Regions from separate parts of the Pseudomonas sp. PDM25 genome, predicted to be linked through region 2. Evidence: predicted binding sites of a transcription regulator. Region 2 holds the regulator's gene; each other region holds the start of a gene.
The links. Region 2 encodes FliA, which starts transcription of late flagellar genes. Its sites were predicted from a motif close to CTAAAGTTTNNNNNNNNNNNGCCGNTAA; they were not measured.
Positions count from the first base shown of each region.

Region 1: KW848_RS28885 (methyl-accepting chemotaxis protein) is a predicted target of FliA. The motif match lies at 1,342-1,369, and genes of this name have one in related genera.
Region 3: KW848_RS09000 (methyl-accepting chemotaxis protein) is a predicted target of FliA. The motif match lies at 5,420-5,447, and genes of this name have one in related genera.

Region 1 covers NZ_JAHUWL010000022.1:65,929-73,285, reverse strand. The annotation lists gene KW848_RS28890 (helicase HerA-like domain-containing protein) at 1-1,327, opposite strand, end outside; gene KW848_RS28885 (methyl-accepting chemotaxis protein) at 1,517-3,406, shown strand; gene KW848_RS28880 (glycosyltransferase family 1 protein) at 3,602-4,723, shown strand; gene KW848_RS28875 (DUF2334 domain-containing protein) at 4,716-5,492, shown strand; gene KW848_RS28870 (lysylphosphatidylglycerol synthase transmembrane domain-containing protein) at 5,489-6,484, shown strand; gene KW848_RS28865 (hypothetical protein) at 6,700-6,861, opposite strand; gene purU (formyltetrahydrofolate deformylase) at 6,924-7,357, opposite strand, start outside.
Region 2 covers NZ_JAHUWL010000003.1:530,659-538,015, reverse strand. The annotation lists gene motD (flagellar motor protein MotD) at 1-65, opposite strand, end outside; gene KW848_RS07960 (flagellar motor protein) at 81-821, opposite strand; gene KW848_RS07955 (chemotaxis response regulator protein-glutamate methylesterase) at 821-1,951, opposite strand; gene KW848_RS07950 (chemotaxis protein CheA) at 2,001-4,247, opposite strand; gene KW848_RS07945 (protein phosphatase CheZ) at 4,262-5,050, opposite strand; gene KW848_RS07940 (chemotaxis response regulator CheY) at 5,082-5,453, opposite strand; gene fliA (RNA polymerase sigma factor FliA) at 5,621-6,361, opposite strand; gene fleN (flagellar synthesis regulator FleN) at 6,358-7,188, opposite strand; gene flhF (flagellar biosynthesis protein FlhF) at 7,303-7,357, opposite strand, start outside.
Region 3 covers NZ_JAHUWL010000004.1:176,660-184,016, forward strand. The annotation lists gene rep (DNA helicase Rep) at 1-851, opposite strand, end outside; gene KW848_RS08985 (bifunctional diguanylate cyclase/phosphodiesterase) at 1,114-2,787, shown strand; gene KW848_RS08990 (NorM family multidrug efflux MATE transporter) at 2,893-4,290, opposite strand; gene KW848_RS08995 (LysR substrate-binding domain-containing protein) at 4,449-5,369, shown strand; gene KW848_RS09000 (methyl-accepting chemotaxis protein) at 5,553-7,357, shown strand, end outside.

The DNA.
Region 1 (7,357 bases), on a different contig from region 2:
CCGGTTTCCCCGGAACAGCGTCAGGTTCTGGCGCCAACCCTTTGCGCCCCATCAACACTTCATAAGCCGATTCACGATCGATGGGTTTGTCATACCGCCCCTTAAACGGCGAACCGGCGATCAGCACCGTGCGTTCAGTCTCGCTCAGCGGCCCGATCCGCGATTGCGGCGGTGCCACCAACACCCGCTGGACCATCTCCGGCGTGCCCTTGTCCTGCAACGTGCCGACCAACGCCTCACCGATCCCAAGCTCGGTCAGTACCGCCAAGGCATCGAACGCCGGGTTCGGCCGGAAGCCTTCGGCCACCGCTCGCAAGGATTTCTGTTCCTTGGCGGTGAACGCACGCAGGCCATGCTGAACGCGCAGACCGAGCTGGGCCAGCACGTCATCCGGCAAGTCGCCCGGCGATTGCGTGACGAAATACACACCAACGCCTTTCGAGCGTATCAGCCGCACCACCTGCTCAAGACGTTCCTGCAAAGCCTTTGGCGTACCGGCGAACAATAAATGCGCTTCGTCGAAAAACAACGCCAGCAGCGGTTTGTCCGAATCCCCGCGCTCCGGCAATTGCTCGAACAGTTCCGCCAGCAACCACAACAGGAACGTCGCGTAGACCTTCGGCGCTTCATGCACCAGACGGCTGGCATCAAGCAGGTGAATGCGCCCACGCCCCTCGGCGGTCGGCTGCAGAATGTCTTCGAGTTGCAGCGCCGGCTCACCGAACAGCGCTTCGGCGCCCTGCTGTTCAAGGGTCGCCAGACGCCGCAACAGTGCCTGACTGGAACCGGTGGTCATCAGCGCGGCGTCGTCACCCAGCAATTCGGGGTTGTCACGCAGGTGATTGAGCAGTGCCTTCAGGTCCTTGAGGTCCAGCAACAACAGCCCTTCACGGTCCGCCACCTTGAACGCGGCGTACAGCGCCGACTGTTGACTGTCAGTCAGCTCCAGCAGGCTGCCAATCAATAACGGCCCCATTTCGCTCAAGGTTGTGCGCAACGGATGACCGGACTGACCGTGAATGTCCCACAGGGTCACCGGATACGCTTGAGGCATATGGTTCAGCCAGGGCATCCCGGCGATCCGCTCGGCGATTTTGCCTTGAGGGTTGCCGGCGGCGCCCAGACCGCACAGGTCACCCTTGATATCGGCGGCGAACACCGCCACGCCGGCATCGCTGAAGGCTTCGGCCATCCGTTGCAAGGTGACCGTTTTGCCCGTCCCGGTAGCGCCCGCGATCAAACCATGACGGTTCGCCAGACGCATGGCCTGGGCAATCGGCTGCCCGGCGAGGTCAGCACCGATAACGAGTTGTAATGAGTCAGGCATTTTGTCACCCATGGTTAATCTTTGATCCTTCACGGCCGATAGAAATAAGCGAGAGACCCAATTGAAAGCAAGGTCCGACATTCCCCTATGGAGAGCAGGAATTACCGACTCGCTCCATTGCGCACTCATTTTGCGCGCATCAGCAGCAACGCGCCCCGAACAATAAGACCTTAGCGGACACCCCGAGCCATGAACAAAAATCTGCGCTTCAGCCATAAAATCCTGCTGGCCGCCGCCCTCATCGTCATTGCCGCCTTCGCCTCGTTTACGCTGTACAACGACTATTTGCAGCGCAATGCGATACGCCGCGATCTGGACAACTACTTGCAGGAAATGGGCAGCGTCACTGCAAAAAACATTCAAACCTGGCTGGCCGGTCGCAGCCTGCTGATCGAAAACCTGTCGCAAACCGTTGCCTTGAACGCAGATACAGCCAATGTTTCCAACCTGCTGGAACAGAAGGCGGTGTCGTCGACCTTTATGGGCGCCTACCTGGGCAACAAAGATGGCACCTTCATCATTCGCCCGGACAGCAAGATGCCCGACGGTTATGACCCTCGTGCCCGCCCTTGGTACAAGAGCGCGCAAAGCACCAGCGGTTCTGCCCTGACCGAGCCCTACATCGACCTGGCTTCTGGCCAGTTGGTGATTTCCATCGTTGACAGCGTACTCAAGGACGGTCAAAACATCGGCGTGGTGGGCGGTGACTTGAGCTTGCAGGTGATCACCGACAGCCTCAACGCTCTGGACTTCGACGGCATGGGTTATGCCTTTCTGGTCGGCGCCGACGGAAAAATCCTGGTCCACCCGGACAAAGCGCTGGTGATGAAGTCCCTGAGCGAGGCGTATCCGAAAAACACCCCACGTATCAGCAGCGACTTCAGTGAAGTCGACGTCGACGGCAAGACTCGCATCGTGACCTTTACCCCGATCAAAGGGCTGTCCTCAGTCAACTGGTACATCGGTCTGTCGGTGGACAAGGACAAAGCCTTCTCCAAGCTCAGCGAATTCCGCGCCTCGGCGCTCGTTGCGACGGTGATTGCCGTGGCCATCATCATCGCGCTGCTGGGCATGCTGATCCGCATCCTGATCCAGCCGCTGCACGTGATGACCCGCGCCATGGCAGACATCGCCGACGGCGAAGGCGACCTGACCAAACGCCTGACCATCGTGAACAACGACGAATTCGGTGTCCTCGGTACCGCGTTCAACCGCTTCGTGGAACGCATTCACGGTTCGATTCGCGAAGTGTCGTCGGCCACCGGGCAAGTCAACGAAGTGGCGCTGCGGGTAGTGGCCGCCTCGAACTCGTCGATGTTCAACTCCGACCAACAGGCTTCGCGCACCAGCAGCGTGGCCGCGGCGATCAACCAGCTCGGCGCCGCTGCTCAGGAAATCGCCCGTAACGCCGCACAAGCATCGAGTCAGGCCAGCGATGCCCGCAGCCTGGCCGAAGATGGCCAGCAAGTGGTGGATCGCAGCATTGTCGCGATGAATCAGCTGTCGAGCATGCTCAGCGCCTCGAGCACCAACATCGAATCGCTGAACAGCAAAACCGTGAACATCGGGCAGATTCTCGAAGTGATCACCAGCATCTCCCAACAAACCAACCTGCTGGCGCTGAACGCGGCCATCGAAGCGGCGCGCGCCGGTGAAGCCGGACGTGGTTTTGCCGTGGTGGCCGATGAGGTGCGCAACCTGGCGCACCGCACTCAGGAATCGGCGCAACAGGTGCAGACCATGATCGAGGAGCTGCAAGTCGGCGCCCGCGAATCCGTCAGCACCATGAGCGACAGCCAGCGCCACAGCCAGGACAGCGTCGAAATCGCCAACCTGGCCGGCGAGCGGTTGAACAGCGTGACGTTGCGTATCGGCGAGATTGACGGGATGAACCAGTCGGTGGCCACGGCGACCGAGGAGCAGACGGCGGTGGTTGAGTCGATCAATGTGGACATTACCGAGATCAACACACTGAATCAGGAAGGGGTGGAAAACCTGCAGTCGACGTTGCGGGCGTGTGCGGATCTTGAGCAGCAGGCGGCGCGGCTTAAACAATTGGTGGGCAGTTTCCGTATTTAGTGTCTGAACCGCCCTCTTCGCGAGCAAGCCCGCTCCCACATTGATCTGCGGCGGCAATGAGATCTAATGTGGGAGCGGGCTTGCTCGCGAAGGCGGCCTTCCAGACACCGCAAACCTCGCTGCCCCGCCACAAAACCCCAACCGAACATCTATCCTTCATAAAGGTCAACCAAGGGAGAACAACGGACCGGAGGGATGTTCATCGTGCATATCGCTGACATAACCATGTTCTACGCCCCTGCCAGCGGTGGCGTGCGCACTTATCTGGATGCAAAACACCGTCGCCTGAGCATCAAGCCAGGCATTCGCCACAGCCTGTTGATTCCTGGGGCTTACTTCAGTGAACAAGATGGCGTCTACACGGTTCCGGCCCCCGCCCTGCCCTTTGGCAAAGGCTATCGCTTCCCTCTCCGTCTCGCGCCATGGCGCAATGTTCTGCAGGATTTGCAGCCCGACCTGATCGAGGTCGGCGACCCCTACCTCACCGCATGGGCGGCCCTCGATGCCCGGCGGCAACTCGATGTCCCGGTGATCGGCTTTTATCATTCGGACTTGCCGCTGCTGGTCAGCAATCGCATGGGCAACTGGGTCACCACCAACGTCGAAGCTTATGTCAGCAAGCTCTATGGCAACTTCGATCGGGTTCTGGCACCCAGCCAGGTCATGGCCGACAAACTGATCGGGCTGGGGGTCAAGAACGTTTTCGTGCAACCGTTGGGCGTCGACTTGCAAACCTTCAATCCCACGGCACGAGACTCGGGCCTGCGGGCCGAATTGGGCATTGATGAAAACACGCATTTGCTGATCTTCGCCGGGCGCGGCTCCAAGGAAAAAAACCTGCCAGTGCTGCTCGACTGCATGAAACGCCTGGGCCGACGCTATCACCTGCTGTTGGTAGGTTCGTCGATGCCGGCCGTGGTGCCGGACAACGTCACCGTGATCGGTGAGTTCTGTCCGGCGGCACAGGTGGCGCGGTTGATGGCCAGCGCCGATGCGCTGCTGCACGCCGGCGACCAAGAAACCTTTGGTCTGGTGGTTCTTGAAGCCATGGCCAGTGGCATTCCGGTGGTGGCCGTGGCGGCCGGGGCCTTTCAGGAAATCATCACCGATCAATGCGGCCTGCTCTGCCCGCCGAATAATCCATTGGCGATGGCCAACGCAGTCCGCGAGCTGTTCAGTTCGGGCAGCGTGGCTTTGGGCAAACAGGCCCGTTGCCATGTCGAACGGCATTACTCCTGGGACACGGTGGTCACCAGCCTGCTGGGCCACTATCACGCCGTGCTCCGCAGCCACTGGCCGCTGACGGCCAATGGTTGAGCCCATGAACCCGCCCAGCCTGTTACTCGTGCTGCACGACGTCGCACCGCAAACCTGGGCTGATTATCAACCCTTTGTCGAAGCCGTCGACGCCCTGGGCGAGGTGCCGATGACCTGGTTGGTGGTGCCCAATTTCCACAAACACAACGATCTGGAGGAGCATCCGGGATTTCGACGTTTGCTCACCCGTCGTATCGCCCGAGGTGACGAACTGGCATTGCATGGTTACTTTCATTGCGATGAAGCGCCCACTCCCGCTACGCCACGAGACTGGTTCATGCGCCGGATCTACACCCACGAAGGCGAGTTTTACAGCCTGTCTCAAGAAGTCGCCCTCGCCCGCCTGCGCGCCGGCATCGAAGTGTTCCACCGTTATCACTGGCCGCTGGAGGGCTTCGTCGCCCCGGCCTGGTTGATGAGCGAAGGGACGCGCCAGGCCTTGCGCCAGTTACCCCTGAGTTACACCAGCGACTCGCAGCATCTGTATCGCCTGCCGGACTTCACCGCGGTCGACGCACCGGGACTGGTCTGGAGTGCGCGCAGTGCCTGGCGCCGAGGGCTGTCGAAGCTCGTCAGCGATCAACGCGAACAACGCTGGCAGCAAGCACCGGTGATTCGTCTTGGCCTGCACCCGGTGGACATGCGCCACGAGTTCTCGCGCACTTACTGGCTACGAACCCTCAAGCGCTTGCTCAACGAGGGACGTGTACCGATGACCAAGGCACGCTGGCTGGCGCTGCAAAGCGACCGTATGGGTCGCGCCGCATGAGTCGCGGGATTCTGCTGCTCGTCGCACTGCTCGCTGCGGTGCTGATTCCGTCGCTGCTGGGCGGTACCGAAACCTGGTCTCGACTGCAAAGCTTTCCGCTGACATGGTTACTGATCATGTTCGGCATGATCCTGCTGTGCTGGGTGCTGAACACGATGCGCTTGCGCCTGTTGCTCGGGGATCAGCGCGACAAGGTGAGCCCGTTCAGAAGTCTTGGGGTGGTGATGGCCGCCGAGTTCGCTTATTGCGCCACACCGGGTGGCAGCGGCGGGCCGCTGACGATCATGGCGTTGTTGGCGCGCCATGACGTGCGTCCGGCCAGGGGCAGCGCCGTGTTTGCCATGGATCAGCTGAGCGATTTGCTGTTCTTTCTCTGCGCGCTGAGCGCAATCCTGATTTATGCGTTGTTCCAGCACCTCAGCCAACGCATGGAATGGCTGCTGACCGTCAGCGCCATTTCGATGTTCGGCGGGTTGTTCAGTTGCGTGGCGGTCGCCCGCTACCATCGAATACTTATTCGTCTGAGCGGTCGGGTGCTCGCTCGCCTGAATGTCAAAACCACCACGCGCCTGCGCTGGGCGCGAAAACTCCTGCACTTTCTGGCGGCGTTCACGGACACACTGAAGCTGCCCTTTCAGACGCTCATCACAGTGTTTGCCCTGACGTGCCTGCATTGGATCTTGCGTTATAGCGTGCTGTATCTGGCGTTGCGTGGGCTTGGGGCGGATTTGCAGTGGGCCTGGAGCTTTCTGATCCAGATGCTTTCGCTGAGCGCGGGGCAGTTCAGCCTGTTGCCGGGCGGTGCCGGGGCGGCGGAGTTGACGTCGGCGGCGCTGCTGGCGCCGATGGTGGGGAAATCCACCGCGGCGGCGGCGATTCTGATCTGGCGGGCGGTGACTTATTACTTCTATTTGCTGGTGGGTGGCCCGGTATTTTTACTGATGCTTGGGCGGCCGCTGCTCAAAAAACTGATGAAATTCAAACAAGCCTGAAAGATTGCAGCTCGCAGCAGCCCTACATGGAGATTTGCAGCGCCGATTCGGGCCTCATCGCGAGCAGGCTCGCTCCCACAGGGGATCTTCGGTGTGGCATCGGCCCCATGTGGGAGCGAGCCTGCTCGCGATGACGGTGGATCATTCACCAAAAATCTCCATGAGCTGGCGGAGGCTCGGGCCGCGTTCGGACGATCTTTTTAGGCCTCTGCGATTTAATCGTCGGACTCCGGATTCAACTGTTCCCACAACTCGGCGGCACCGGGAAACTCCGTGCCGTCTTCGGGGTTCATGTCATCCGGGTCGTAACGACTCAAACACCCCTCGCCCAACATGGCAGGAGCCTTGGATGTGGCTTTGTCCAGTGGATCGGCCATGGTCATGTCCTCGTTCTATACAGATCGCTCCCACTTGCGTGGGAACGATCAACAGCCGGCTGTCAGAACACGACGGTTTTGTTGCCGTGCACCAGCACCCGGTCTTCCAGGTGATAACGCAGACCACGGGCCAGCACCATCTTCTCGACGTCCCGACCGAAACGCACCATATCGTCGATGCTGTCACTGTGGCTGACGCGGACGACGTCCTGTTCGATGATCGGACCGGCATCCAGCTCTTCGGTCACGTAGTGGCAAGTAGCGCCAATCAACTTCACGCCACGCATCGATGCCTGGTGATACGGCTTGGCACCGACGAACGACGGCAGGAAGCTGTGGTGAATGTTGATCACCTTGTGAGCGTATTCACGGCACAACTCGGGCGGCAGGATTTGCATGTAGCGGGCCAGTACGACCACTTCGGCATCGTGCTGTTTGACCAGTCGCGAGACTTCGGCGAAGGCCGGCTCTTTATCCTGCGGATTGACCGGTACGT
Region 2 (7,357 bases):
TCAGCGTACGAAACCAGCCAACGTTCATGGTTTACATGTTCTTCAGGTTGGCGACGACGTGCCATGGTCCATGTCTCCCATCAATCCATGAAGCCCTGAAGCTTCAACTCAATAGAGCGAGGGTTTTCACCTTCGGCGATCGACAGAATGCCTTCCAACAACATTTCGCGATAACGCGACTGCCGCAAAGCGATGGACTTGAGTTTGGCGGCAATCGGCAGCAGCACCAGGTTGGCACTGGCCACGCCGTAGATGGTCGCGACAAAGGCCACGGCAATGCCGCTACCCAGTTGCGAGGGATCCGCCAGGTTGCCCATCACGTGGATCAGGCCCATCACCGCACCGATGATGCCGATGGTCGGCGCGTAGCCGCCCATGCTTTCGAAGACTTTGGCGGCTTCGATGTCGCGGCTTTCCTGGGTGTAGAAATCCACTTCCAGAATGCTGCGAATCGCTTCCGGCTCGGCACCGTCCACCAACAGTTGCAGGCCTTTGCGCGAGTAGTTGTCAGGTTCGGCGTCGGCCACCCCTTCCAGACCCAGCAAGCCTTCCTTGCGCGCGGTCAGGCTCCAGTTGACGACGCGATCGACGCCGCCGGCGAGGTCGATGCGCGGAGGAAACAGGATCCAGGCCAGAATCTGCATGGCGCGCTTGAACGCGCTCATCGGCGCCTGCAACAGCGCCGCACCGATGGTCCCACCGAGAACGATCAACGCTGCCGGGCCGTTGGCCAGGGCACCGAGGTGACCGCCTTCAAGGTAGTTGCCGCCAATGATGGCGACAAACGCCATGATGATCCCGATAAGGCTTAAAACGTCCATCAGATACAAGCCTCGACCAAATGCTTGCCAATATCGTCCAGGCCGTACACCGCATCGGCGAGTTCGGCTTTGACGATGGCCATCGGCATGCCGTAGATCACGCAGCTGGCTTCATCCTGAGCCCAGATTGCGCTGCCGCCCTGCTTGAGCAGACGCGCGCCTTCGCGACCATCGGCGCCCATGCCGGTCAATACGACCGCCAGAACTTTGTCACCGTAAGACTTGGCCGCGGAACCGAAGGTGATGTCCACGCACGGCTTGTAGTTCAGACGTTCGTCGCCCGGCAGGATTTTCACCGCGCCACGGCCGTCGATCATCATTTGCTTGCCACCCGGCGCCAGCAACGCCAGGCCCGGACGCAGGATGTCGCCATCCTCGGCTTCCTTGACGCTGATGCGGCAGAGCTTGTCCAGACGCTCGGCGAAGGCCTTGGTAAAGGCAGCCGGCATGTGCTGGATCAGTACGATCGGTGCGGGGAAGTTGGCCGGCAATTGGGTCAGAACCCGTTGCAAGGCAACCGGGCCGCCAGTGGACGTACCGATGGCGACCAGTTTGTAGGCTTTGCGTTTAGGCGCGGGCGACGACGAGGCTGGCGCGTGGGCACGCGCCGGAATCGGGGCCGGTGCCGGACGCGCAGGCGCGCTGCTGCCGTAGCTGCTGACGCTCGAAGGTGCAGGCGTCGGCGCAGGTGCGGCGGCCGGTGCCGGAGCGCTGTAGGTGTTGGCGCGACGGTTACTGCGCGAGATGCTGAGAATCTTCTCGCACAGCAGTTGCTTGACCTTCTCCGGGTTGCGGGAGATGTCTTCGAAATTCTTCGGCAGGAAATCCACTGCGCCAGCGTCCAGCGCGTCGAGGGTTACCCGAGCGCCTTCGTGGGTCAGCGAGGAGAACATCAACACCGGGGTCGGGCAGCGCTGCATGATGTGCCGCACTGCCGTGATGCCATCCATCATCGGCATCTCGTAGTCCATGGTGATCACGTCTGGCTTGAGGGCCAGCGCCTGATCAATCGCCTCTTTTCCGTTGGTCGCCGTGCCGACGACCTGGATATTCGGATCCGCTGAAAGAATTTCCGAGACGCGGCGGCGGAAAAACCCCGAATCGTCCACCACCAGGACTTTAACTGCCATAAACACTCCGTTAGGGGGAGCGAGGCTCAGTCGCCCCGCCCCACCAGAATCAAATACGCCGTGCGGCGTAACGCTTGAGCATGCTCGGAACATCGAGAATCAGCGCAATGCGGCCATCACCGGTGATGGTGGCGCCTGACATGCCCGGGGTTCCCTGGAGCATTTTGCCCAATGGCTTGATGACCACTTCTTCCTGGCCCACCAGTTGATCGACAACGAAGCCGATCCGCTGAGTGCCCACCGAAAGGATCACCACATGGCCTTCGCGCTGCTCTTCGTGAGCGGCGGAGCTGACCAGCCAGCGTTTGAGGTAGAACAAGGGCAGCGCCTTGTCCCGCACGATCACCACTTCCTGGCCATCCACCACGTTGGTGGTCGACAGGTCGAGGTGGAAGATCTCGTTGACGTTCACCAGCGGGAACGCAAACGCCTGGTTGCCCAGCATGACCATCAGCGTCGGCATAATCGCCAGGGTCAACGGGACCTTGATGACGATCTTCGAGCCCTTGCCCTTGGTCGAATAGATATTGATGGTGCCGTTGAGCTGGGCGATTTTGGTTTTCACCACGTCCATGCCCACGCCGCGTCCGGAGACATCGGAAATTTCGGTCTTGGTCGAGAAGCCCGGCGCGAAGATCAGGTTGAAGCAATCGGATTCGCTGAGGCGATCCGCTGCATCCTTGTCCATCAAGCCTTTCTTCACGGCAATGCCGCGCAGAACGTCGGCGTCCATGCCCTTGCCGTCATCGGAGATCGACAGCAGGATGTGGTCGCCTTCCTGTTCAGCGGACAGGATCACCTTGCCGCTGCGAGGCTTGCCCATCGCTTCACGCTCGGCCGGTTCTTCAATACCGTGGTCGACCGAGTTGCGCACCAAGTGGACCAGCGGGTCGGCCAGGGCCTCGACGAGGTTCTTGTCGAGGTCGGTTTCTTCGCCGACCAGTTCCAGGTTGATCTCTTTCTTGAGCTGGCGAGCCAGGTCGCGAACCAGACGCGGGAAGCGCCCGAAGACCTTTTTGATCGGTTGCATCCGGGTCTTCATGACCGCGGTTTGCAGGTCGGCCGTGACCACGTCGAGGTTCGACACGGCCTTGGACATGGCTTCGTCGCCGCTGTTGAGGCCCAGACGGACCAAGCGGTTACGCACCAGTACCAACTCGCCGACCATGTTCATGATTTCGTCGAGACGCGCGGTATCGACCCGCACGGTGGTCTCGGCTTCGCTGGCCGGTTTTTCCGCTGGCGGCGCGGACGCGGCACGGGCCGGAGCCGGGGCAGCAGCGGCAGGCTTCGGCGCTTCGGCTTTAGGCTCGGGCGCTTTGGCAACGGGTTTCGGTGCAACAGCCTTGGCCGCTGGCGCCGCAACCGGAGCGCTGGCGCCCGACGCGGTACCGACTTCAGTGAACTTGCCTTTGCCGTGCAATTCGTCGAGCAGCGATTCGAACTCGTGATCGGAGATCAGATCGCCCCCAGCCGCTTTAGCGGTGGGCGCAGCCGGGGCCGGGACCGCAGCAATGGCCGATTCCAGCGCATCAACGGCAAAGTTGCCCTTGCCGTGCAGCTGATCGAGCAGTGCTTCGAACTCGTCGTCGGTGATATCGGAGCTGTCGCCTGCCGCTTTCGGGGCAGCCGGTGTGGCTGGCGCCGGGGCTACCGCATCGACGGCGAACTGGCCTTTACCGTGCAGTTGATCGAGCAACGACTCGAACTCGGCATCGGTGATTTCGTCGCTGGCCGCTGCATTGCTGCTCGGCGCTGGCACAGCGGCCGGGGCTTCTGCCTGAGCCTTGACGGCGTTCAGCGAGTCCAGCAGTTGTTCGAATTCGTTATCGGTGATGTCACCCGATTCGCTCTCGGCGGCAGGTTCTTCCACCACGTCGGCGACCGGTGCCGTTTCATCGGCGGTTTGCGGCTCGGCCAGTCGGGCCAGTGCCGCCAGCAATTCCGGCGTGGCAGCCGTGATCGGGCTGCGCTCGCGGACTTCGGTAAACATGCCGTTCACCGCATCCAGCGCTTCGAGAACCACGTCCATCAGTTCCGAGTCGACGCGACGTTCACCCTTGCGCAGGATGTCGAACACGTTCTCGGCGATGTGACAGCACTCCACCAGCTCGTTGAGCTGGAGGAAGCCGGCGCCTCCTTTTACAGTGTGAAAACCGCGAAAAATTGCATTGAGCAAGTCCGCATCATCAGGTCGGCTTTCAAGCTCGACCAGCTGTTCGGACAGTTGCTCTAGAATCTCGCCGGCCTCAACCAGGAAATCCTGAAGGATCTCTTCATCGGCGCCGAAGCTCATGTGTAGGGGTGCTCCTAGAATCCAAGGCTGGAAAGCAAATCGTCTACATCGTCCTGACCGGACACAACGTCTTCTCTTTTATCGGCATGAATCTGCGGACCTTCACCCTGAGAGAGATGTTTTTGCGGATCTTTTTCTGCCAGCATCGCTTCACGGTCATGTTCGATGCCCGCAAAGCGGTCCACCTGACTGGCCATAAGCACGAGCTTGAGCAGGTTGCTTTCAACTTCGGTGACCAATTGGGTCACACGCTTGATCACCTGACCGGTGAGGTCCTGGTAATCCTGAGCGAGCAGAATGTCGTTGAGGTTGCTCGACACAACGCGATTGTCTTCGCTGCTGCGTGTCAGGAAACCGTCGACTCGCCGAGCCAGCTCGCGGAACTCTTCAGCCCCGACTTCGCGACGCATGAACCGTCCCCAGTCGGTGCTCAAGGCCTGGGCTTCGTTGCTCAGGCCGTTGACCAGCGGCGTGGCGTTTTCCACCAGGTCCATGGTGCGGTTGGCAGCAGCCTCGGTCAGCTTGACCACATAACCCAGACGCTCGGTGGCGTCCGTGATCTGCGAGACTTCCTCGGCTTGCGGCATGTTCGGGTCAATCTGGAAATTGACGATCGCGCTATGCAGCTCGCGAGTGAGCTTGCCCACCTCTTGATACAGGCCACGGTCACGGGTCTGATTGAGCTCATGGATCAATTGCACAGCGTCGCCGAACCTGCCTTTTTCAAGGCTTTCGACCAGTTCGACCGCGTGTTTTTTCAGAGTCGATTCGAAATCGCCCTGTGAAGACTCGTAATGCTCCATAGCTCCCCCCGTGGCGCAGTGGCTTCGCACATCAACCGATGCGTTCGAAAATCTTCTCGATTTTTTCTTTTAACGCCTGGGCCGTGAAGGGCTTGACCACATAGCCGTTAACACCGGCCTGGGCTGCCTCGATGATCTGCTCGCGCTTGGCTTCAGCGGTCACCATCAGCACCGGCAGGTGCTTGAGCTTTTCATCGGCACGCACGTGGCGCAGCAGGTCGATACCGGTCATGCCAGGCATGTTCCAGTCTGTTACCAGAAAGTCGATGCTGCCGCTGTTGAGCACCGGAATGGCAGTAGTGCCATCGTCGGCCTCGACCGTGTTGGTGAACCCAAGGTCACGCAACAGGTTTTTAATGATCCGCCGCATCGTTGAGAAGTCATCAACGATGAGGATTTTCATGTTCTTGTCCAATTCGACCTCCAAGCAGTCTTAAACGCGCCCAGCACCTGGACGCGCCATTTCAATCAATCCGGCAAAGCACTCGATGACTGTCTGGAGCACAACAGATCGGGACCGGTACGGTTCAACACCCCACCAGTCGCGTTCGCAGTGTCCCCACACTGCCTTCAGCGCGCTCGCCACTCCCCCAAACGCCCCCGCAAACGGGCCGCGCACTGGCTGTGTAACTGGCTGACCCGAGATTCGCTGACCCCCAGGACCTCACCGATTTCCTTGAGGTTCAACTCTTCGTCGTAGTACAGCGCCAACACCAGTCGCTCACGCTCCGGCAAATTGGCAATCGCGTCCGCCAGCGCCGCCTGGAAGCGTTCATCTTCCAGATCGCGTGACGGCTCCAGATGTGCACTGGCGCCATCCTCGTGCAGCCCTTCGTGTTCGCCGTCCTGCAACAGATCGTCGAAACTGAATAACCGGCTGCCCAGGGTGTCGTTCAAAATCCCGTAATAATCGTCGAGACTCAATTGGAGTTCGGCCGCAACCTCGTGATCTTTAGCGTCACGGCCGGTTTTAGCTTCAATCGAGCGAATGGCGTCGCTGACCATCCGGGTATTGCGGTGGACCGAACGTGGCGCCCAGTCCCCTTTGCGTACTTCGTCGAGCATCGCGCCGCGGATTCGTATGCCCGCGTACGTCTCGAAACTCGCGCCTTTGCTGGCGTCGTATTTGGTTGACACTTCAAGCAGGCCGATCATCCCGGCCTGGATCAGATCTTCAACCTGGACACTGGCCGGCAGACGCGCCAGCAAGTGGTAGGCAATGCGTTTAACCAGTGGCGCGTAACGCTCGATCAGCTCGTACTGCGCGTCACGTGCCGACTTCTTGTAGAGGTTGTAGCCACTGGCTGTCATAGCACCGGTCCTGCGGTTTGTTGCACGAGGCGCTCGACGAAAAACTCCAGGTGCCCACGCGGGTTGGCAGGCAGCGGCCAGGTATCGACCTTCTGTGCAATGGCCTTGAACGCCAGTGAACACTTGGACCGCGGGAAGGCTTCGTAGACGGCGCGCTGCTTCTGCACAGCCTTGCGCACGCTTTCGTCGTAAGGCACAGCACCGACGTATTGTAAGGCGACGTCGAGGAAGCGATCCGTGACCTTGGTCAACTTGGCGAACAGGTTGCGACCTTCCTGCGGGCTCTGGGCCATGTTGGCCAGGACGCGGAAGCGGTTCATGCCGTAATCGCGGTTCAACAGTTTGATCAGTGCGTAGGCGTCAGTGATGGAAGTCGGCTCATCGCAAACCACCAGCAAGACTTCTTGCGCTGCGCGGACGAAGCTGACGACCGAGTCACCAATGCCCGCCGCGGTGTCGATCACCAGCACGTCGAGGTTGTCGCCGATATCGCTGAACGCCTGGATCAGGCCGGCGTGTTGGGCCGGGCTCAAATGAACCATGCTCTGTGTGCCGGACGCGGCCGGGACGATGCGGATGCCGCCAGGGCCTTGCAACAGTACGTCGCGCAGCTCGCAGCGGCCTTCGATCACGTCGGCCAAAGTACGTTTGGGTGTCAGTCCCAGCAGGACGTCGACGTTCGCCAGCCCCAGATCGGCGTCCAACAGCATGACGCGCCGACCGAGCTCAGCTAGAGCCAGGGACAAGTTCACTGACACGTTAGTCTTCCCGACGCCACCTTTGCCGCCGGTCACCGCGATCACCTGTACGGGATGCATGCTGCCCATGAATTTCTTTACCTTGTCTTACTTAGACGGAGGCCACATTACTGGCTGCGCGTTCACAAACGGAACAATGCATGGCAGACCATCGATGTAGGTACAAAAACTGTCATTAGTACCTCAGCCGACCTGCTTGGTCGGGCTGTGGTAAATATCAGCGAACATATCAGCCATG
Region 3 (7,357 bases), on a different contig from region 2:
AGGATGCGGCTGGTGGAGCGATAGTTTTGCTCCAGCATCACCACTTTCAGGGACGGGTAATCGTCCTTGAGCAGCATCAGGTTTTCCGGCCGCGCGCCGCGCCAGGCGTAGATCGACTGGTCGTCATCGCCCACCACGGTGAACTGATTGCGTATGCCAATGAGCAACTTCACCAGCAAATACTGGCTGGCGTTGGTGTCCTGGTATTCGTCCACCAGCAGGTAGCGGACTTTGTTCTGCCATTTTTCGAGGATGTCGGCGTGTTCCTGGAACAGCTTCACCGGCAGCAGGATCAGGTCGTCGAAGTCCACCGCGTTGAACGCCTTGAGCGTGCGCTGATAGTGGGTGTAGACGATGGCGGCGGTCTGTTCCTTGGGGTTGCGCGCGTTTTCCAGGGCTTCGGGCGGCAGGATCAGGTCGTTTTTCCACGAGCCGATCATGTTCTTGATCTCGTCGACGCCGTCGTCGCCCGAGTATTCCTTCTGCATGATGTCGGTCATCAAGGCTTTGACGTCGGTCTCGTCGAAGATCGAGAAACCCGGCTTGTAGCCCAGCCGCACGTGTTCCTTGCGGATGATGTTCAGGCCCAGATTGTGGAAGGTGCAGACGGTCAGGCCGCGGCCTTCGCCGCCCTTGAGCAGGGTGCCGACCCGTTCCTTCATCTCGCGCGCGGCCTTGTTGGTAAAGGTCATGGCGACGATGTACTGGGCGCGGATGCCACAGTTCTGGATCAGATGCGCAATTTTGCGGGTGATCACGCTGGTCTTGCCGGAGCCTGCACCGGCGAGCACCAAAAGAGGGCCGCCGACGTAGCTCACGGCTTCTTGCTGCCGGGGATTGAGTCGGGACATACGAAATCAGGGAGTCGTTTGCGAAATGGGCCGGCATTTTAACAGGCTCAGCGAATTGTGCTGCTCTCTCCGACTTGTGACGCAGCACGCTATCTATATTTGCCGGTTTTGATACTTTCACGCAGGATGCGCGATGAATGTGCGTCTATTGTTCATGTTCAAGATACAAAGCCGCGTTTGATAACCGGGGTCATTTGGTCATTGGTTACCGGCGCTGCATAATGCCCGCCGCCTACATCTTTGCAGAGTCTAGGGAGCTAGCTTGTCTACGCCTGTCGAACCCTTGCGTTTGCTGCTACTGGCCGAAGAGCCAGCGTGGGCAGCGTTGTTGCGCGAGTGCCTGGCTCCGATGGGGAGCTCGACCGTGCTGATCAGTGCGCCGAGCTGGGAGTCGGTCAGCAGTCTGTTCGATGACAACCGCGGTGCGGTGTTGTTGACGATTCCAGCGCTTCAACCTCTACCTGGCCGTTGCAGCCTGCCGACGGTATTGCTGCTCGAGCATGAGCCGCTGTTACCGCCCGATGGGGTGAGTGACTGGCTGGTGCGCGATGTACTCGATCCCGGCATGTTGCGCCGTTGCCTGCGGCATGTGCGCGAACGTGGCCTGCTGGAAAACACCCTGCAGCGCCTGGCCGAGCAGGACCCGCTGACCGGCATCGCCAACCGCCAGGGTTTCCAGACCTTGCTGGCGGCACGCCTGGCGGAAAACGACGGCCGCGGCCTGGCCCTCGGTCATCTCGACCTCGACAACTTCCGTCACGCCAACGATGCCCTCGGCCACCAGGCCGGTGACCGGTTGATCCTGCAAGTGGTCGCGCGGCTGAAAAGCCAGCTTGAGGCCAGCGATCAACTGGCCCGACTGGGCAGTGATGAGTTCGCCCTGCTGATCGACACCCGTCGTGCGCCTCAGCGCGCCGAATGGATGGCCGAACGCATTACCGAAGCCCTGTCCGAACCCTATTGGGTCGACGGCGAAAGCCTGTTGATCGGCTCCAGCCTGGGTATCGCTCACGCCCGGGCCCAGGCCGGCGCGGACCCATTGATGTGGCACGCACACATCGCCATGCAACAAGCCAAAAGTACTCAGGGCTGCACTTTTCACATCTTCAACGAACGCATCAATCGCAATGCCCGCAGCATGGCCGATCTCGAAAGCGAGCTGCGCCGGGCGTTGCGCCGGGATGAACTGGAACTGCATTACCAGCCTCGCCTGAACCTTGAGGACGGGCAGATCGTGGGCCTCGAAGCCTTGGTGCGCTGGCGCCATGCCGAGCGTGGCTTGCTGCCTCCGAGCGAATTCGTGCCGCTGGCCGAGCAAAGCGGCTTGATTGTGCCGCTGGGTTACTGGGTGATTTCCCGCGCGTTGCGCGACATGCAAGCGTTGCGCGAGCGGGGTTTGCCGGCGTTGCACATGGCGATCAACCTGTCGTTCCGGCAGTTTCAGGACAGCCAGTTACTCGCGACACTGAGTCGGCTGATTGCAGAGCGCGGTGTCGAGGCGCAATGGCTGGAGTTCGAACTGACTGAAACCGCGGTGATGCGCCGCAGCGATCTGGTGAAGCAGACCATGGATGCCTTGGGGCGTCTGGGTGTGCGCTTTTCCCTGGACGACTTCGGCACCGGTTTCTCTTCGTTCGTGCACCTCAACAGCCTGCCGATTACCTTGCTGAAGATTGACAAGAGCTTTGTCGGCGGCATGGAACAGCGCGAAGAGAATCGCAAACTGGTCCACGCGATGATCAATCTGGCGCACAACCTCAATCTTGAAGTGGTCGCCGAAGGCGTAGAAACGCCGGAGCAACTGACTCTGTTGCGCGGGTTTGGCTGCGATCAGGTGCAGGGCTATCTGATCAGCAAGCCGTTGCCGTTGGCGGAGCTGGTTGAGTACTTGACCTTCGGTAGCAACCAGCAGCCCGCCCTGGAAGTCGTGAACTAACCCCGATCCTGTAGGAGCAAGGCTTGCCCGCGATGCAGGCGACACGGTCTTGCAGGCACACCGCGTTATCGTTCATCGCGGGCAAGCCATGCTCCTACAGGGATCTCAGTCAGTCTGAGCGATTTGGAAACGTGCCTCTGACGATGGCTCCTGCCGAATCATCTTTTTCATCTTCCACTCAAACGCCCACGTCAGGCTCACCGCCGCGCACGCCAATCCCAGCGCCAACCCCCACCACACGCCTGTCGGCCCCCAATTCAAATGGAAGGCCATCCACCAGGCGGCTGGCGCGCCAATCAGCCAATAACAACCCAAACCCACGAGGAACGTGGTCTTGGCATCCTTGAGCCCGCGAATGCAGCCCATGGCGATGGTTTGCGTGCCGTCGAACAGCTCGAACCACGCGGCGACCGCCAACAGGCTCACAGCCAGGTTGATGACGTCGCGAAACGCCGGGTCGTTGTGGTCCAGGAACAAACCGATCAACTGATTCGGCAGCAACCAGAAGACCATGGCGAAGGCAAGCATCGCCGCCGCGCCAAAAGCGATGCCGACCCGTCCCGCCAGCCGTGCATTCAGCAGCTGCCCGGCACCGTAGTGCTGCCCGATGCGCATGGTGATCGCATAGGAAATCCCCGCCGGAACCATGAACGCCACCGAGACGATTTGCAGGGCGATCTGGTGTGCGCCCAGTTGCGTACTGCCCATGGTGCCCATGCACAGCGCGGCGAACGCAAACAGTCCGACTTCTACCGCGTAGGTGCCACCAATCGGCAGGCCCAGGCGCCACAGTTCCTTCAGATACTGACGGTTAGGCCGCGACAGGCCTTGGCGCAAGGGATAAGCGTCATAAGCCGGATGCCGACGGATGTGCCAGGCCAGCGCCAGCGCCATGCAGTTGGCGACAATAGCGGTGACCAGCCCGATGCCTATCAGCCCCAGTTTTGGCAGACCGAACATGCCGGTAATCAATGCGTAATTGAGCAGGAAGTTGGCCACGGTGCCGCCGAGGCTGATGACCATCACCGGTGTTGCCCGGCCGATGGCGCTGGTGAAGCCGCGCAGGGCCATGAAGCTCAGGTAGCCGGGCAGGGCGAACGGCAGAATCAGCAGGAACTGCCCGGCCGCGTGGACGTTGGTTTCGGTCTGGCCGAACAGCAGCAACACCGGTTTGAGGTTCCACAGCAACAGCCCGGCCACCAACGCCATCAACCACGCCAGCCATAACCCGGCCTGGGTCAGCCTGGCGGCGCCGACGATGTCGCCAGCACCCTGACGGATGGCCACGAGGGTGCCGACCGCCGCAATGACGCCAATGCAAAAGATCGACACGAACGAGTAAGTGGCGGCGCCCAAACCGCCACCGGCCAGCGCTTCGGGACTCAGGCGCGCCATCATCAAGGTGTCGGTGAGGACCATCAGCATGTGCGCCAACTGCGAGGCAATCAACGGCCCCGCCAGCCGCAGGATGGCCCAGAGTTCGGTACGTGCTGGATGCTGCATGGTCATCACGCTCGATAATTAAAGAGGGACAGGAAAGCGTCGATTCTCGGCGCTCTACGGGGTTTGCACAAAGGGATAAAAAGGATGGGTGGCATGATTCAAACTCATGCTGGAAGTTTCTGCTAGGGTGACCGAATCCCGCTATAGGAGCTTTCCGAATGTCCCGTCGTCTTCCTCCCTTGTATGCCCTGCGCGCATTCGAAGCGGCGGCGCGGCACAGCTCGTTTACCCGTGCGGCCGAAGAACTGTCGATCACCCAAAGTGCGGTCAGTCGGCACATTCGTACGCTCGAAGAGCATTTTGCCTGTCGGCTGTTTCACCGCAGTGGGCGCAATCTGCAACTGACCGAATCGGCGCGGTTGATCCTGCCCGGCATTCGCGAAGGCTTCACGGCCCTGGAGCGGGCCTGCAATACCTTGCGCGCCGAAGATGACATCCTGCGCATGAAAGCGCCGTCGACCCTGACCATGCGTTGGCTGCTGGCACGGCTCAGCCGCTTTCGGCACCTGCAACCGGGCAACGAGGTGCAATTGACCAGCGCCTGGATGGACGTCGACTCGGTGGACTTCAACCATGAACCATTCGACTGCGCCGTCATCCTCAGCAACGGTAATTTCCCACCGGACTGGGAGACGAGTTTCCTGTTCCCGGAAGAGCTGATTCCAGTCGGCGCGCCGAATCTTCTGCAGGATCAACCGTGGGATGTCGCACGGCTGGCCAGTGCCGAACTGCTGCACCCGACACCGGACCGTCGTGACTGGCGCAGTTGGCTGGAACGCATGGGGCTGACGGATCAGGTGTCGCTCAAGGGCGGGCAGGTGTTCGACACGCTGGAACTGGGCATGATCGCCGCCGCCCGAGGTTATGGCGTGTCCATGGGCGATTTGTTGATGGTGGCGGAGGATGTGGCTCAGGGGCGTCTGAGTCTGCCGTGGCCGACGGCCGTCGCCAGCGGTGAGAAATATTACCTGGTCTGGCCGAAAACCCGCCCCGGAGGTGAACGTTTGCGCAGGCTCAGCGACTTCCTGCAAGGCGAAGCCCGAGCAATGGAATTGCCCGACGTTCAACACTTGGGCTGAATCGATAGAGCCGTCGCAATGGCGGCCTTGAGCCATACCCCGGTTAATTACTCAAGTATTCCGATTTTCCGCCGAAAATGCAGGTGGAACCTTCGTGCAGGTTCGACGCAATTCCCATTATTAGAATTTTGCTGAGTGTGCAGCCAGATCAAGGAAGATCCGGTCGCTCGGCCAGGAGCTGTCATGTCTCAACCTCGTGCCCGGATCGCCTCACAGCTTGGTCTTGCGCTTGCCGTGATACTGGCGATTGTCATCAGCGGCAGTACCGTGTTCGCCCTGCGTTCGCTGGATTCCGCCAACCTTGCCACCCGCGAAGAGCACCTGGCCAGTGAAGCCCGGTTGCTGGCCGATCAGTTGAGTACCTTTCACGGCACGTTGCGTGAAAGCACCCAGCGCCTGAGTGGTCTGTTCGAGAAGCGCTTCAGCGCCGGTTTGAGCGTGCACCCGGATGAACCGGTGGCAGTAGCGGGCGCGCAGACGCCGGGCCTGCACCTGGGCAGCGAAGTGCTGAACAATAATTTCAAGGAAGTGGACGAGTTCAAGCAAATGACCGCCGGTGTTGCCACGGTGTTTGTGCGCAGCGGCGAAGACTTCATTCGGGTCAGCACGTCCCTGAGCAAACAGGACGGCAGCCGAGCCATCGGCACGCTGCTCGATCACGCGAACCCGGCGTATGCACGCTTGATGGCGGGGCAGAGTTACGTCGGTCGCGCCTTGCTCTTCGACCGCTCCTACATGACCCAATACACCCCCGTACGCGATATCAGCGGCAGGGTGATTGCCGTGCTGTTCGTAGGATTCGACTACACCGACGCGCAAAACGCGCAGTTCGCCAACCTCAAGCGCTTCCGTATCGGCCAGACCGGTTCCCTGGCGCTGCTGGATGAACAGAGCAAATGGCTGGTGCCGATCGCGGGTGTACAAGCGTTGGATCAAGCGGTCCCGGCCATCGTCAGTCTGGCGAAAACGCCGGGCAAGGGCGAGTTCTGGAGCGATAAGTCCGAAGACTTCTACAGCATTGCCGTACCGTTTGAAGGTGGCCCATGGTCGGTCGTGGCGAGCATGCCGAAAACCGAAATCCGTGCCGTGACCTGGAGTGTCGGCATTCAATTGGCGATTGGCAGTCTGCTGGCGATGTTGATCGCTGTGGGGGCGGCGGTCTGGTTGCTGCGCAGCAAACTCGCCCCTTTGGGTGATCTGGTGCGTCAGGCCGAAGCCTTGGGTGCCGGTGATTTGAGCGTGCGGCTGAACGTATCGAGCAACGACGAAATCGGTCAGCTGGCCCGTGCGTTCAACCAGATGAGCCAGGCGCTGTCGACCATGGTCGAGCACATCCGCAAGGCCTCGCAAGAGGTCAACAGCCGCGCCCAGGCCTTGTCCGGTCTGTCCGGTGGCGCCTATGAAGGGATGGAGCAGCAGTCGGGCGAAATCACCAGCATGGCCGGCGCCGTGGAAGAGTTCAGCGCCACCTCCCTGAACATTGCCGACAACATGGGCAGCACTCAGCGTCTGGCTCAAGAAAACGCGCAGCAAACCCAGATCGGTCGTACGTCGATGGACGAAGCGTCCTCGTCCCTGGAACAAATCGCCGGCGCGCTGAACAGCACGGCGACGGTGATCAATACCTTGGGCCAGCGCTCCCAGGAAATCGGCGGCATCGTCGGTGTGATTACCTCGATTGCCGAGCAGACCAACTTGCTGGCGCTCAACGCCGCCATCGAAGCCGCGCGTGCCGGTGAGCAGGGGCGTGGTTTTGCGGTGGTGGCCGATGAGGTGCGTAACCTGGCGTCGCGTACCCGTCAGGCCACTGATGAAATTTCCGGCATGATCCAAAGCATTCAGCAGGAAACCGGTAACGCCATCAGCACCATGGAACAGGGCAATGTGTTGATGCAGGAAGGGTTGTCGCGTAACGCCAATGTGGCTTCAGCCCTGGCGCGGATCGACGAGCAGAGCCGTTCGGCCGGTGAGCAGTTTGCCGCGATTAC